3 regions of the Mediterraneibacter sp. ICN-202921 genome follow, and region 3 is predicted to be linked to each of the others. Evidence: riboswitches for the same ligand, from Rfam matches in the RefSeq annotation. Region 3 holds a riboswitch; each other region holds the start of a gene.
What was found. Region 3 has a riboswitch for thiamine pyrophosphate ahead of thiM (hydroxyethylthiazole kinase). Riboswitches for the same ligand answer to the same signal wherever they lie in the genome.
Positions count from the first base shown of each region.

Region 1: another riboswitch for thiamine pyrophosphate. It lies ahead of thiC (phosphomethylpyrimidine synthase ThiC); the one in region 3 lies ahead of thiM (hydroxyethylthiazole kinase).
Region 2: another riboswitch for thiamine pyrophosphate. It lies ahead of WKT01_RS02085 (energy-coupled thiamine transporter ThiT); the one in region 3 lies ahead of thiM (hydroxyethylthiazole kinase).

Region 1 is NZ_JBBKBE010000005.1:12,915-17,980, forward strand. It holds gene WKT01_RS05825 (DUF5685 family protein) at 182-1,039, shown strand; gene WKT01_RS05830 (J domain-containing protein) at 1,020-1,646, shown strand; gene WKT01_RS05835 (hypothetical protein) at 1,637-2,170, shown strand; gene WKT01_RS05840 (diaminopimelate dehydrogenase) at 2,316-3,302, shown strand; TPP riboswitch at 3,684-3,794, shown strand; gene thiC (phosphomethylpyrimidine synthase ThiC) at 3,906-5,066, shown strand, end outside.
Region 2 is NZ_JBBKBE010000002.1:9,300-14,365, reverse strand. It holds gene hypD (hydrogenase formation protein HypD) at 1-88, shown strand, start outside; gene hypE (hydrogenase expression/formation protein HypE) at 113-1,180, shown strand; gene WKT01_RS02085 (energy-coupled thiamine transporter ThiT) at 1,212-1,877, opposite strand; TPP riboswitch at 1,920-2,025, opposite strand; gene WKT01_RS02080 (carbohydrate kinase family protein) at 2,129-3,073, shown strand; gene WKT01_RS02075 (EFR1 family ferrodoxin) at 3,066-3,812, opposite strand; tRNA gene WKT01_RS02070 (tRNA-Lys) at 4,172-4,244, opposite strand; gene WKT01_RS02065 (thioredoxin family protein) at 4,401-4,748, opposite strand; gene trmB (tRNA (guanosine(46)-N7)-methyltransferase TrmB) at 4,998-5,066, opposite strand, start outside.
Region 3 is NZ_JBBKBE010000003.1:173,940-179,005, reverse strand. It holds gene WKT01_RS04250 (Na+/H+ antiporter NhaC family protein) at 1-51, opposite strand, end outside; gene thiD (bifunctional hydroxymethylpyrimidine kinase/phosphomethylpyrimidine kinase) at 160-978, opposite strand; gene WKT01_RS04240 (HAD family hydrolase) at 1,001-1,663, opposite strand; gene thiE (thiamine phosphate synthase) at 1,669-2,313, opposite strand; gene thiM (hydroxyethylthiazole kinase) at 2,300-3,121, opposite strand; TPP riboswitch at 3,185-3,296, opposite strand; gene thiW (energy coupling factor transporter S component ThiW) at 3,294-3,806, opposite strand; gene WKT01_RS04220 (YbaK/EbsC family protein) at 4,070-4,549, shown strand; gene WKT01_RS04215 (SufB/SufD family protein) at 4,633-5,066, opposite strand, start outside.

The DNA.
Region 1 (5,066 bases), on a different contig from region 3:
CCTATATTTGCAGCATACATAAAGTATAAAAGAAAAATGATATAATGTCAACCTTATAATAAAAATAGTTAACAATTGCCCAATCAGAAAAGATTTACAAAAATTTTATATGGGTTAAAAATGAGCTGTGTTATACTAAAAACCATATATAAATAGGATAATAGAGATATGGAGAAAAGATATGTTTGGTTATGTGACCATATGTGAACCAGAATTAAAAGTTAAAGATTTGCGCAAATATAAAGCATATTACTGCGGACTTTGCCATATCCTGAAAGAAAAATACGGTATATCCGGACAGATGACACTGACGTACGATATGACATTTGCGATCATTTTGCTGACGTCTTTATATGAGAGCCAGACTTGTACAGAAGTGCATAGATGTAAGGTGCATCCGATAAAAAAACAGCAGATGCTGCAAAACGAGATCACGGAATATGCGGCAGATATGAATGTTTTGCTTGCATGGTATCATCTAGAAGATGACTGGCGGGATGAAAAGAAAGTAAGCGCATTTCTGGCAAAGGGGGCGCTGAAGCGTAAGGCGAAACGGATCATTGCAAAGTATCCGCGTCAGAGCCAGGCAATCGAAACCTCCCTGAAAGAACTTGCCGCCTGCGAAAAAGAAAATAGTACAGATCTTGACCGGACGGCAGGATGCTTTGGGCGTTTGATGGAGGAATTGTTTGTCTGGCAGGAGGATATGTGGGAAAAGAGTTTGCGCAGAATGGGCTTTTTCCTGGGAAAGTTTATATACATCATGGATGCGTATGAGGATCTGGAAGAGGATCTGAAAAAGAAATGCTATAATCCGCTTAAGAAACTTTGCACGCAGGAAGATTATGAAGAAAAATGCAGGGAGATCCTCTGTATGATGATCGCAGAGTGCAGTGTGGAATTTGAAAAGCTGCCATGTATCGTAGATGTGGACATTTTGAGAAATATATTGTATGATGGAGTCTGGAATCGCTATCATAAGATACAGTTGAAGAAAAGAGAAGGAAAGGAAAAGAAAAATGACGAAAAATCCATATGATGTACTGGGCGTGTCACCCAATGCATCGGATGATGAGATAAAAAAGGCATACCGTGATCTGACAAGAAAATACCATCCGGATGCGAATGTAAATAATCCGCTGGCAGATCTGGCGGAGGAGAAATTCAAAGAAGTACAGGAAGCGTATGATACGATCATGAAAGAACGCTCCACCGGAAGCACAGGGGGATATTCCTACGGCTACGGCGGCGGATATAATCAGGCGCAGCAAGATCCGCAGATGCAGGCAGCCATAAATTATGTGAACAGCCGTCATTACCGGGAAGCTTTGAATGTGCTTGATCAGATCCAGAACCGTTCGGCAATGTGGTATTATGTCAGCGGATGTGCCAACGCAGGGATTGGGAATAATCTTGTGGCAAGAGAGCATGCGGCACAGGCCGTCAACATGGAACCGAATAATCTGCAGTACCGTCAGTTCCTAAATCAACTCGATTTTAGCAGCCGCAGATACCAAAGCAATCCATATGGCGGCGGATATGGAACAGGAGGATCTTCCTGCGGCACAGGAAATATGTGCTGTGACCTATGGTGTGCAGACAGTTTGTGTGAATGTATGGGAGGAGATCTTTGTTCATGCATGTAAAAGCAAAATCTATGGCATTCGGCGGCCTGCTGCTTGCAGTGTCGGTCGTATGCATGTCTCTTGGCAGTGTGATTGAGACAAATACATTGTTCCTTTTAGCGGCAGCCTCTTATTTTGTAGGTATTGTGATCCGCGAATATGGTTTGAAGATAGGGGCCGCCTTTTATCTGGCAGATGTTTTGCTGGGAGTTTTGGTCGCGCCAAATAAAATTTATGTGCTTTCATTTGCGGCTATGGGGTTTTATATTTTGGCAGTGGAATGTATCTGGCATGTGCTGGAAAAGCATCCTAACATAGAGAAACGCCATATTTTATTCTGGATGATGAAATATGTGATCTTTAATGTTATGTATATCCCTATGGTACTGGTTTTTCAGGAACTGTTGTTTTCAAAAGCCATTCCGGGTTCTATGCTCCTCATCGTTATTGCGGCAGGCCAGGCCGGTCTATGGGTCTATGACAGGGCATATGAGTATGTACAGGGACATATATGGAATAAAATGCGCGGCAGACTGCTGCGGTAGAGAGTCCGTAAAGGGCTCTTTTTGTTTGGTTTTTCTGTTGGTCTGTATACAAAAAATGTGTGTGATGATATGAAAATTCTTGAAAAATCCAAAAGGTACTCGTATAATAAAAACCGAATTGTATAAGAAAGGAGAAATGTTCGTTATGAGTATAAGAATTGGGATTTTAGGATATGGAAATCTAGGGCGCGGCGTAGAATGTGCGATCAAGCAGAATCCGGATATGGAACTGGCTGCTGTATTTACCCGCAGAAATCCAGAGGATGTAAAGATTTTAACAGAAAGTGCGGCAGTATGTGCTTTAGCAGAGGCGGAAAACTGGAAAGATAAAATAGATGTTATGATTTTGTGCGGAGGCAGCGCTACAGATCTGCCGGAGCAGACGCCGGTCTATGCAAAATTATTTAATGTGGTGGACAGCTTTGATACACATGCACGTATCCCGGAGCATTTTGCAAATGTAGATGCGGCTGCAAAAGAAGGAGGAAAAGTAGGACTCATCTCCGTAGGCTGGGATCCGGGGATGTTCTCTCTGAACAGAATGTACGCAAACGCGATCCTGCCGCAGGGGAACGATTATACATTCTGGGGCAAAGGAGTCAGCCAGGGACATTCTGACGCGATCCGTCGTGTGGAAGGCGTAAAAGACGCAAAACAGTATACAGTTCCTGTTGAGGAAGCTTTAAAGGCAGTTAGAGATGGAGAGAATCCAGAATTGACAACACGCCAGAAACATACAAGAGAGTGCTATGTAGTATTGGAAGAAGGCGCGGATGCGAAGAAAGTGGAAGAAGAGATCAAAAATATGCCGAACTATTTCGCTGATTATGATACAACAGTGCACTTTATCAGTGAAGAAGAGTTAAAGAAAGAGCACAGTGGAATTCCACATGGCGGATTTGTGCTCCGCAGTGGAAAGACAGGCTGGAATGAAGAAAATGCTCATCTGATCGAGTATAGTTTGAAATTGGATTCCAATCCAGAGTTTACTTCCTCTGTGATCGTTGCATATGCAAGAGCAGCGTACAGACTGGCAGAAGAAGGACAGACAGGCTGCAAGACAGTATTTGATGTCGCGCCGGCGTATTTAAGTATAAAGAGTGGAGAAGAACTAAGAGCACATATGCTGTAAATAGGAAGTTAATCGACAAAGCAGCGCAAATGTGTCTTATATATTTTTCCCCGATCTTTTCACTGGATTTGATCGTCTGGCTTTGTTTCTGATATAAGAAAACAAAATAAGCCTGCCGGCGCGGCAGATAAGCATTTCCTGCTGCATGCGCTGTTAGGCTTATGTATTTTTATAAAAGGAAAGAGCCACATATTGCTGTGACTCAAAGGGGGAAAAAGTTTATGAAAAAGTGTTCTATCTTTAGAACAATTATAGTATATAAAATAATTGTGTAAAAAGTGTGATGGACTTTTGAATGGATTATGAACAAATCTATAAAAAAATATGAAGAGTTCCCGCTAAGTTAGTAATTGCAAATGCAATTGCAGTATATTATAATACTTTTATAAAAAGGGGTGCTCGCGTTTAAAGCGGGCTGAGAGTAAGCTGAGATGCTTTAACCCATAACCTGATTTGGATAATGCCAACGTAGGGATATACGATCATGGACAGAGGATTAAGATGACCGGACTGCCGCAAAGTATATGTATACGTTGCGGCAGTTTTTTGCTGCAATAGTATTGTCTGATGAAGGAGCAAGAAAAAGAAAGGTGGAAGAATACGATGAGAAACTTCTCGACACAGATGGAGGCAGCAAGAAAGGGAATCATAACAGAAGAATTAAAAAAAGTAGCGCAAAAGGAAAGGATGACAACAGACGAGTTATTGCCGCTCGTAGCAGAAGGAAAAGTGGTGATATGCGCAAATAAAAATCATACTTGCATAGACCCGGAGGGAGTCGGTTCTATGCTCCGTACAAAAATAAATGTAAATTTAGGAGTTTCACGAGACTGTAAAGACTATGATATAGAGATGAAAAAAGTGATGGAAGCTGTTAATATGGGAGCACATTCTATCATGGATCTTTCTTCCCATGGGGATACGATCCCTTTCCGGAGAAAGCTGACGGCAGAGTGTCCGGCAATGATCGGGACTGTACCGGTATATGATTCAGTGATCCACTATCAGAGAGATCTAGATACATTATCGGCAAAAGATTTTATTGATGTGATCAGGCTTCATGCAGAGGACGGCGTGGATTTTGTGACACTGCACTGTGGAATAACAAGAAAGACGATTGAGCAGATACGAAATCACAAAAGAAAGATGAATATTGTATCCAGAGGGGGATCGCTTGTTTTTGCATGGATGTGCATGACAGGAGAGGAAAATCCTTTTTATGAATATTATGATGAAATTCTGGATATTTGCCGGGAATATGATGTCACGATTTCTTTGGGAGACGCATGTCGTCCCGGCTGCCTTGCGGATGCGACAGATGTATGCCAGATGGAAGAACTGATCCGGCTGGGTGAACTGACAAAACGTGCCTGGGCGAAGGATGTGCAGGTGATGGTAGAAGGACCGGGACATATGCCGCTGGATCAGATCGCGGCCAATATGAAAGTACAGCAGTCTGTATGCCAAGGCGCACCTTTTTATGTGTTAGGACCATTGGTGACAGATATTGCGCCAGGATATGACCATATTACCGCGGCGATCGGAGGCGCAGTTGCCGCAGCGGCAGGAGCTGCCTTTTTGTGTTATGTAACGCCGGCGGAACATTTGGCTTTACCAAATGTAGAGGATGTAAAGCAGGGAATCATTGCTTCTAAGATCGCTGCGCATGCTGCAGATATAGCAAAAGGAGTAAGAGGAGCCAGAGAAATGGATGACCGGATGGCAGACGCAAGAAAAGCGCTGGATTGGGAAGCGCAGTGGGCA
Region 2 (5,066 bases), on a different contig from region 3:
GACGGTCTGCTCCCCTGCCCATCCCATCGGCCCTTGCATGGTTTCTTCGGAAGGCGCCTGTGCGGCAGCTTATCAGTATGAAGTTTGATCGATTCTATGGAGGTATACAGATATGGAAGATATTATCACATTAGATTATGGAAGCGGAGGCGGCAAGACCGCAGAACTGATCGATTCTATCCTGCTTCCTGCTTTTAAAAATCCCATCCTTTCCCAGTTAGGAGACGGTGCCCTGTTAAAAGATAGGAGGGGGGAAAATTCTTTTGTCTTTTCCACTGACAGTTTCGTTGTCTCTCCGTGGAAATTCCCCGGAGGCAATATTGGAAATTTATGTGTATGCGGCACAGTAAATGACGTATGTATGGCGGGAGGACTCCCCCAATATTTAAGTCTCTCTTTTATTCTGGAAGAGGGTTTTTCCTTCCGGGATTTCAAAATGATCGTAGACACGATTGCAGAAGAGGCCCGACAGGCAGGAGTACTCATCACAACAGGCGATACAAAAGTGGTAGAAGCGGGCAAAGGGGACGGTATCTACATCAATACAGCCGGCATTGGCTTTCTGCGCGCCCATTTCCCCGGGAAATCCGGTATCCGTAAAGGAGACACGGTCATCTTAAGCGGCAGCGCAGGCTGCCATGGCGCTGCTGTTATGATGGCACGTTCCGGACTGCTCTCTTTACAAGATGCCCAAACATCTTCCTTACGTTCCGACTGTCAATGTCTCCATCTCCTAACAGAAGCTGCCATCCATGCGGCAGAAAAAACACAGACAGCTCTCCCGAACAGTTCTCCCGCCTGCTCCGGCATCCGCATCATGCGGGATCCTACCAGAGGCGGAATCGCAACGGCCTTAAATGAATTTACGGAGAACATGCCTTTTTCCATCGAGATAGAAGAAGATGCCGTCCCTGTAGACGCGCCTGTGGAAGCAGCCTGTGATCTGCTGGGACTGGACCCACTCTACTGTGCCTGTGAAGGCAGGATGCTTCTTGTGACCGCTCCGGAAGCATGCGCGCCTGTCCTGAACGCTCTAAAAGAAGTGTCCGGCGGTGAACATGCGGCAGTGATCGGAACGGTTACAGAAGATATGCCCGGTCATGTGCTCTTAAAAACAAAGATTGGAGGCAAAAGGATCCTTGCCAAACTCAGCGGACAGCAGCTTCCCAGGATCTGTTGACATTTTTTTCTTCCGGAATATCCGCAGAGACTTATTCCAGTGCCATCTGACGGATACGCTGCAGTCCCTTCGACACGGCCGGAACAGACAGAAGAATGACCGTCAGGATCCCTTCTGCCAAAAGGTAGCTGTAGTTATAAACGATCGGATAAATACTCTTCAAAGACTGCGGGAATGTATCCGGCATGTAACTCATCCAGTATAAATATCCGCCCAGCGCATGGAATGCGCCTCTTGCCAGCACGCCGGCAATATAGCCTTTCACCAGCCCATGACTGCTCTTTGCGAAGAAACCTGCCACACCAAGAGCCGCAAAGGCAAGTATATAATCGCAGCATACCTGGAAAAAGGATAAGACGTACGGTTCTTGTAAAAATTGCAGAAGTCCATAGGCAAGTCCCACCAAAACACCCGTTTTCACTCCATACCAGTTGCCTACGAGGACAATGAACAACATGCTGCATAAAGTGACGCTTCCGCCCCATGGAAGCTGAAATACCTTAAGATAGGACGTCAGAAATGCCAGCGCGATCGCCATTGCGCAAAAGACAAGCTGTTTTGCCGACATCTTCTTTTTCCCTGCGCTTTTTCCGGCGAAAAACAACGCTGCGATAAACAGTACGATCCCTGCGATTATACTCACTGCATAGCCGGCAGTAGTCAGTCCTCCCTCTGCATTGACTAAAAAATTTAACATAAAAATCCTCCTTGCTTTTTTCTGAAAACAAGGAGGGCTTAAAAAACCACATATGTATATCCCTACGTTGGCATTATCCAAATCAGGTTACGGGTCGAAGCTTAAAACTTCCTCTCAGCCTGCAACACAAGCTCCCCTTGTCATCATTTTTATATTATTTCGATTCTATATTTTAAACAGAATACCGAGAAAAGTCAAGCGCGGCTCTTTTTTCGGTTATCCTATACAAGATTTTTAAAAAGGAGAAAAAGATGAAATCAGCAGAATCTTTTCAAGCACCCGAAATCCTGTGTATCGGCCAGGTCCTCATGGATTGTATCATCAAAGGCTGGAATGCGGCTTCCGAAAATACACGTGTGCAGACCGCAGACTCTGTCACCCTTTCTCCCGGCGGAGATGCCTTCAACGAATCTGTTATCTTCTCACGCCTCGGACATACTGTACGCACAGTCTGCGTCCTTGGAAACGACCTTGCCGGAAAAACTCTGCATGAACTGCTTGCGGATAACGGTATATTGACCGATTCCATCCTGCACAGCAATAACGTACCTACTCCTGTTTCCCCCTTATTGGTCAATACAGACGGAAACCGAAAATCCATCAATGCGGTTTCCCGCCTAGATGATTTCCTGCATATACCGCCCACATTATTCCAAGATGCGCGGCTTGTCTGCCTTGCCAGCCTTTTCCGCCCGCCTCTTACCCGGCCGGAAACGATTGCCTCCATTTGCCGGACCGCCAAGGCAGCCGGCGCTATCGTAGCGGCAGATACCAAACTGCCCCTGCATTCTCCGCTTTCCCTCACAGATCTTAAAGCTGCACTGCCTTACATAGATTATATCTTTCCCAATGAAAGCGAAGCCGCATTTTATACACAGGAAAAAGACTATACAGCTATGGCAGATGTCTTTTTAAACTATGGTGTAAAAAATGTCATCATCAAAGCCGGCGAGAACGGCTGTTTCGCCAAAAATGCAGCGGCTTCTTTCACTCTGCCAGCATTTCCCGTACATGTCGCAGACAGTACAGGAGCCGGAGATAATTTTGCCGCCGGTTTCCTCTCTTCCATCCTCCGGGGCAAAGACTTCAAGCAGGCGCTCACTTTCGCTTCTGCCTGTGCTGCCCTTTGCATACAATCAGTAGGCGCCACTTCCGGTGTACAAGATCGAGACCAAGTAGAAAACTTTCTTACATAGGACAGCGGTACCGTGGCTTTCCTGCACTTTTTCTTCCATATTCAATAGCCTTTACAGGGCAGACCGTGATGCATGCCATACAGTGTGTGCACATAGCATGCCACTGCGGTCTTTGCTCCTCCATCGTAATATTGTTCAATGGGCAGGCGTCTGCACACCTGCGGCAGCCGATACACTGATCGTCTGCCCAGAATTTCTTCGCATGAACGACCGCCGGATAAAATACTGCATTGACCGGGCCGCTCAAGAAAGCGCCCAAAAACCCTTCCTTCTCTTCTTCCAGCGCTTCTCCTGCGGCGATCTGCTGTATGACTTTTTCTATTTTGGGTTCTGCTTTCTCTATGATTGCTTTAGCCTCTTCCTCCTTGGGGACCTGAAACATAGCAAGATAATTTTCTGGCATGATGATCTGCGCACACCCTTTATAGCAAAAGTCTTTCTCTTTACACAGCCGTCTTATATACTTCGCGGCACTTCCAATCTCGGAACCGCAATTCATTACGAAATATACGTCCGGTTTTCCCGTAAATCTGGATTTTAGAATCCACTCCTCCACCACCTTTGGTATACGCCAGGCATATGTGGGAAGTACAAAAATCATCCGTTTTTGTGTCGGACCTGCGAAAAGTCTGTGCTCTTTGATCTTCTGGTTTAAGGAGCAGATTTCTTCTTCCAAAGCCTGTGCGATCCTCTCTGCAATATACGCACTGTTCCCAGTGCCTGAAAAATACAAGACCATTTTCTATCCCTCCTTCAAATTCAGATATTTATTTCACTTTGAACTCTATCCATTCATTTCCAATTCGTACTACTACCATTCCATCTTCTGCATAAGAGTTAGTATAAAAGCGGTAAAACTATCATTGCTGTCAATCTTTTCAAATTATTTACCTCCATCAATTCCGATTCTTCCTTCGTCAAATTTGAATTTACCGTTTTCTTCACGTCTCTATTATAACAGTTCCAAATATACGCCACAATAAAAAGTCAACTATCCCAGTACGCCAACACTGCTAAAAACAAACTCCAAAAGCAAAACACACAAAAAAACCACCGTCCCCGCGGCTCACAACGTCCGCAAAAACAGTGATTTCTAAGTGCGCGATCAGGGGTTCGAACCCTGGACACCCTGATTAAGAGTCAGGTGCTCTACCAACTGAGCTAATCGCGCGTCCTGCAATATTTTATCTGTTATTTTCATAACGCAAGGGTTATTATATAACAGTTTTTTCAGTATTGCAAGAGGTTTTTTCAATTTTTTCCGGTTTTTGACCTTTTTCTTCATCTCTGTGCCAGGTTTTCTATCCCAGCACAGAAATTCTGCTTTTCATTTATAGTCCTCTATCATCGTTTCCACTCTATCTTTCCCGATCACTCCACTGGCAGCTGCCACTGGTTTCCCTTCTACAAAAAGCACGAAAGTGGGAACTACCGTCACCTCAAACTGTGATACGATCGCCGGCGACTCATCAATGTCAATCTGGCATACCTTTATGATACCCTTATATTGTTCCGTGATCTGCTCCACGATCGCCTGCATCATGGCGCATTTCCCACACCAGGATGCATAAAATTCCACCAGGACAGGCAGATCGGATGACAGTACCTCAAGACTGTAATTCTCCTGTGTGACCCGAATCTTTGTCTTTTCTTTCCTTTGGAACTTATCATTCACTTTATTCACCTACATCTTTTTTCTTTTTCCTCCCCATGACAAAAACCGGTATTTAAAATTCGGTACACTTCATCAAAGGAACATCTTATACACATCAGCCGCCTGTTGATTCCCGGCATACGATACATTTTCTCCCGCATACAGATCTTCCAGCTCTTCTTCCATCTCACAGCATTTTCTCTCCCTTCATGCGGGTACTGATATATATTACTATATGAATAAAGTATGCAAATGTGAAACTTGCAGCGTCTATTTCTTCATTGCGATCAGTTTATTGATCGGATTCCCTTTCGCAGAAAATTTTTCTTCATATTCTGT
Region 3 (5,066 bases):
CAGCGGCGGTACCAACGACCACCATGTTCCAATAAAAATTGAACTGTCCATGAAAAACCCTCTCTCTCTTCTTTTATAGAATTCGGACATACCATTTATAAATTGGCATTATATACATAATATCGAATATTTCGGCAATATACAATCTTTTTCTTACTTTTACTGCCTGTATTTTTCTGCTTCTTTTACATATTCTCCGGTAATAGCAAAAGCATGATCCATAGGTCCGCTGCCTGCCCCCAGATCCAACATAGCTCCCAACGCTCCTGAAATATAACTTTTCGCGCGTTCTACCGATATATCCATAGAAAAGCCTTTTGCCAGATTTGAGGCAATTGCGCTGGATAAAGTACATCCTGTCCCATGAGTGTTCGGATTCGAGATTCGTTTCCCGTAAAACCATCTGTATGTTGCTTCCCGATACAGCAGATCATTGGCGTCGTTTAACTGATGTCCACCTTTTAAAAGCACTGCGCAATGGTAATACCATCCGATTTTTTCTGCTGCTTTTATCATATCTTCTTCTGTTCTTATCGACATTTCTGCCAGCACTTCTGCCTCTGGGATATTCGGAGTCAGTATATCCGCAATCCCTAACAGTTCTTCTTTCAATATATCTATCGCATCGTCACTGATCAATTTTGCCCCGCTCGTCGCCACCATTACCGGATCGACTACGATATGTACAGCATGATACTCTTTTAACTTTTCTGCTATTGCCCGTATCAGCTCACCGGACGATACCATTCCAATTTTTACGGCATCCGGGCGTATATCGTTAAATATACAGTCTAATTGTTCCTTCAAAAACCCGGGAGTCACCTCCATGATCCCTGCCACCCCAGTTGTATTCTGCGCAGTCAAGGCTGTCACAGCACTCATAGCGAATACCCCATTTGCCATCATTGTTTTAATATCAGCCTGTATTCCGGCTCCTCCGCTGCAGTCGCTTCCAGCGATCGTCAATGCAGTTTTCATCGTACTTTTCCTCTCTTTTCTTTCATTCTCCAGCCATTCTTTTATAAACCAACGCGAAATCCGTATATGCGGCCAAATAAATATCCGCCGTATTCCATATTCTTGCAAGATTTCTGTCATTTGCCTTGTCATATACGGCAACTGTCTTAAAACCTGCCTTCTTCGCCGTTAGGACAGCGTGATACGCATCTTCAAATACCCATGTATTTTCAGGTTCTGTATCCATCTGCAGCGCTGCGGCCAGATAAATATCCGGCTGCGATTTACTGCTTCCAATCTCTGCACATGTAAAAATCCCTTGAAAATAAGAAAAAACTCCTAATCTTTTTAATGCTGCTTCTGCATTTTGCCTATCTCCGGATGTCGCGATCGTCATGGGTATTTTTCTCGCTTTAAATTCATCCAGATATTGTCTTACGCCTTCTTTCAGAGGAACTTTCTCTCTGTAAAACTCTTCTACCCGTCTGTTCAGGCCACTTACCACCTCCGTTTCCGTAAGCGCGAGTCCATATGTTTTGATCAGATATGCAGCGCCTTCCTCCAAACTCATCTCAAAGAGGATATTTCTAAGATCTTTTTCTGCCGCTATCCCTAAACTCTTCAAATATAATTCTCCTAAGTTTTCCCAAACAGGCATGGAATTTAAAAGCGTTCCATCCACATCAAATACGATACCTTTTATCATTTTCTTTATCTTTCACCTAGCATTTCTTTTGTCAGATCACGCAGTCTCTTTGCTGCATTTTGTATATCTGACTGTGCAAAGACAGCACTGATGACTGCTATACCGCAGATTCCACTTCCTTTTAGTCTCATAACGTTTGCTTCGCCAATCCCACCGATCGCGATCACCGGAATATTTACTGCCGCACAGATTTCTTTTAGCGTCTCATGATCGACTTCTTTTGCGTCTGCCTTAGAACCTGTAGCAAATACTGCTCCTACTCCCAAATAATCTGCGCCATTTTTTTCTGCTTTTACAGCTTGCTCTACTGTCTGCGCCGATACACCGATGATCTTATCCTCACCCAGTATTTCTCGTGCATGCAGCGCTTCCATATCACTTTGACCCACGTGCACTCCATCTGCGTCAACCGCTTTTGCGATTTCTACATTATCATTGATCACAAACGGGACTTTGTACTGGCTGCAAAGTTCTTTTATCGTTTCTGCCTCTTTTAAAAATGCGGCTTCCTCCAGATTTTTTTCCCTGAGCTGTATAAATGTCGCGCCTCCTTTTAAGGCTTCTTCCACTTGTTCACAAAGTCTCTTTCCATGCAGCCATCTTCTGTCTGTCACCGCATAAAGAAGTAGATCTTTTTTAGAGCACCTCATACTTTGCACCTCTTTCTAATTCTTCTCCTGTCATATTATAAACTGCATCGATGATACGGCTGCGATATGTCGCATTTCCATCTCCTTTGCACATATAACTAAACCCGATCTCCCCGGCAAGTCCCATTGCACAGACTGCTGCTGCCGCAGCTTCCAGATGATTCTCCGGATTCGCTGTCAGATATGCTGTCATCATGCCGGATAACTGACATCCGGTTCCGGTAACCTTCCCCATCTCCGGACGTCCATTTCGTATCACATAACATTGTTTTCCGTCTGATACAAGATCAATGGCCCCTGTGACAGCAATGATCGTCTTCGTTTCATCCGCAAATTTTTTCACAAAAGCAACCGCTTCTTTCAGATTCTCTTCTTTCACGATATCTGCTATGTCCGCATCTACCCCCTTTGTCGTCCCGCTTCCATTTGCCAGCGTCCTGATCTCCGACATATTTCCACGGATAGCGGTCAGTTGGATTTCCTTCAGCAATCTCAGCGCCGTATTCGTTCTAAGCGCACTGGCGCCTGCCCCCACCGGATCCAGCAGGACAGGATGCCCCAATACATTTGCCTTTCTTCCTGCCTTAAACATTCCTTCTATACTTGTTTTGTGCAAAGTTCCAATATTGATATTAAGTCCGCCGCAGATAGATGTAATGTCCTCCACATCTTCTGCTTCATCCGACATGATCGGACTTCCTCCACAGGCCAGCAATATATTCGCCACATCATTTACAGTAACATAATTTGTAATATTATGTACCAAAGGAGCAGTTTTTCTCACTTGCTGCATGCACTTTTTTATCATATGATAAATCCTCCTATGCTTCTTATTCGATAAAAGCGGGTATACCAATGAGGTATACCCGCTGCGAATGCGTTTATATATTCCCTACGTTGGCATTATCCAAATCAGGTCACGGGTCTAGACACGTTCGTCTACTCTCAGCCTGCCTGCTGCGCAAGCTCCCCTGTTATTTCTATTGATAATTCAAATTTCCCAGATATATATCCAACACTTTCATTCTTTTCATCACAGTAACGAGAACAACTGCCAGTATCGTGCCGCCAAAACTAGAAATAAAAAATGGAATCACGAAACCAAAAACAGCGCTGTCGCTTCCCATCAGAAACGCTGCAACCGGATAACTTAAAATCCCTCCGATCACTGATGTACCGAACAGTTCACCTACATATGCATAAGGCAGATGTTTCCCATACTTATATAACATACCACAGAGAAACGCTCCACACATGGATCCCGGAAATGCCAGCAGTGTCCCGGTTCCCATCAAATTACGCAAAAGACTCGTTACAAACGCCATCCCTACCGCATACCCCGGTCCTAAAAAGACGCCGCCCAATATATTGATAAAATGCTGGACTGGAGCACATTTTGACGCGCCCACCGGAATAGACAGCGGAGAACAGACAATACCGACAGCTACAAGAATGCCTGCCAAAGCAAGCTTTTTTACATTGATGTTTTTCATGTTAACCTCCTGAAATAACGGTCGATACTCCTTGGTATCCTCTCACTCCGGAACACGGATTCCCTCGCAGGTTATTTTCGTACCTCGTACGCCGGTACAGTAAAAACCCAAACGGCGCTCCCCGCCTGAGAAAACTCTTTGTCAGATATCCGCCCATATCTTACCACAATCCTCTTTTACTGTAAAGATACTTCTGTTATAATACACAATAGTAAACTTGGTATCCTATATCATAAATAACAGGAAAAATAAAGGAGATCACAATGTCTGTTCAGATTGTTAAAGATTATTTTAAAAACAAAAATATATCTAAAGAAATTATTGAGTTTTCATCTTCCAGTGCAACTGTTGATCTTGCGGCACAAGCCGCCGGTGTAGAACCTGCACGTATTGCCAAAACACTTTCTTTCTATACTAAGGAAAGAGATACTGCCATCCTTATTGTAACTGCAGGAGACACAAAAATAGACAATAGTAAATTTAAACATTTCTTTAGCATGAAAGCTAAAATGTTATCTCCTGAAGATGTCGAAACCTACACTGGACACGCCGTCGGGGGAGTATGTCCTTTTGGAAATCCCTCCTCAGTCACGACGTATCTGGACGTGTCCCTAAAGCGCTTTTCCACCGTATTCCCCGCTGCGGGGAGCGCAAATTCCGCAGTAGAAGTGACCTGTGAAGAATTAGAAAAATTTGCAGAAGCCGCAGACTGGATCGACGTGTGTAAGACACCCTCTGTCTGACACTCTCAGGAAAAACTTTCAAAACATAACAAAAAGGGAATGACCACGGTTGTTAGAACATACCGTCTGTCATCCCCCTTTTTTTATTTCAAGAAATTTTCGATGATCACTGCCTCTGCCTCTTCCTCGTTGAGTCCGAATGTCCGCAGTTTGATCAGCTGTTCATCATTGATCCTTCCAATTGCCGCTTCATGTACGATCTGCGCATCCACATGCCTTGCGTTAATCTCCGGAATGGAACTGATCTCTGCTTCATCCATGATGATAGAATCACACTGCACATGTGCATGGCAGAGATTGTTTCCGATTGCTTTCGGATGGAACACCTGTCTGGATTTCCCTTTTGCAACAGAACGTGACACAATCCTGGCAGAACTATTTTCTCCCATCAGCTGCACATCCATATTCGAGATTGCTGTCTGTTCTTCATGTGTCATCAGCTTCTCCGTCACAAAAAGCTTAGCGTTTTCTGCCAGTTCAATATAATTTTCTCTTTCTGTAGAATCAACGCCCTTAA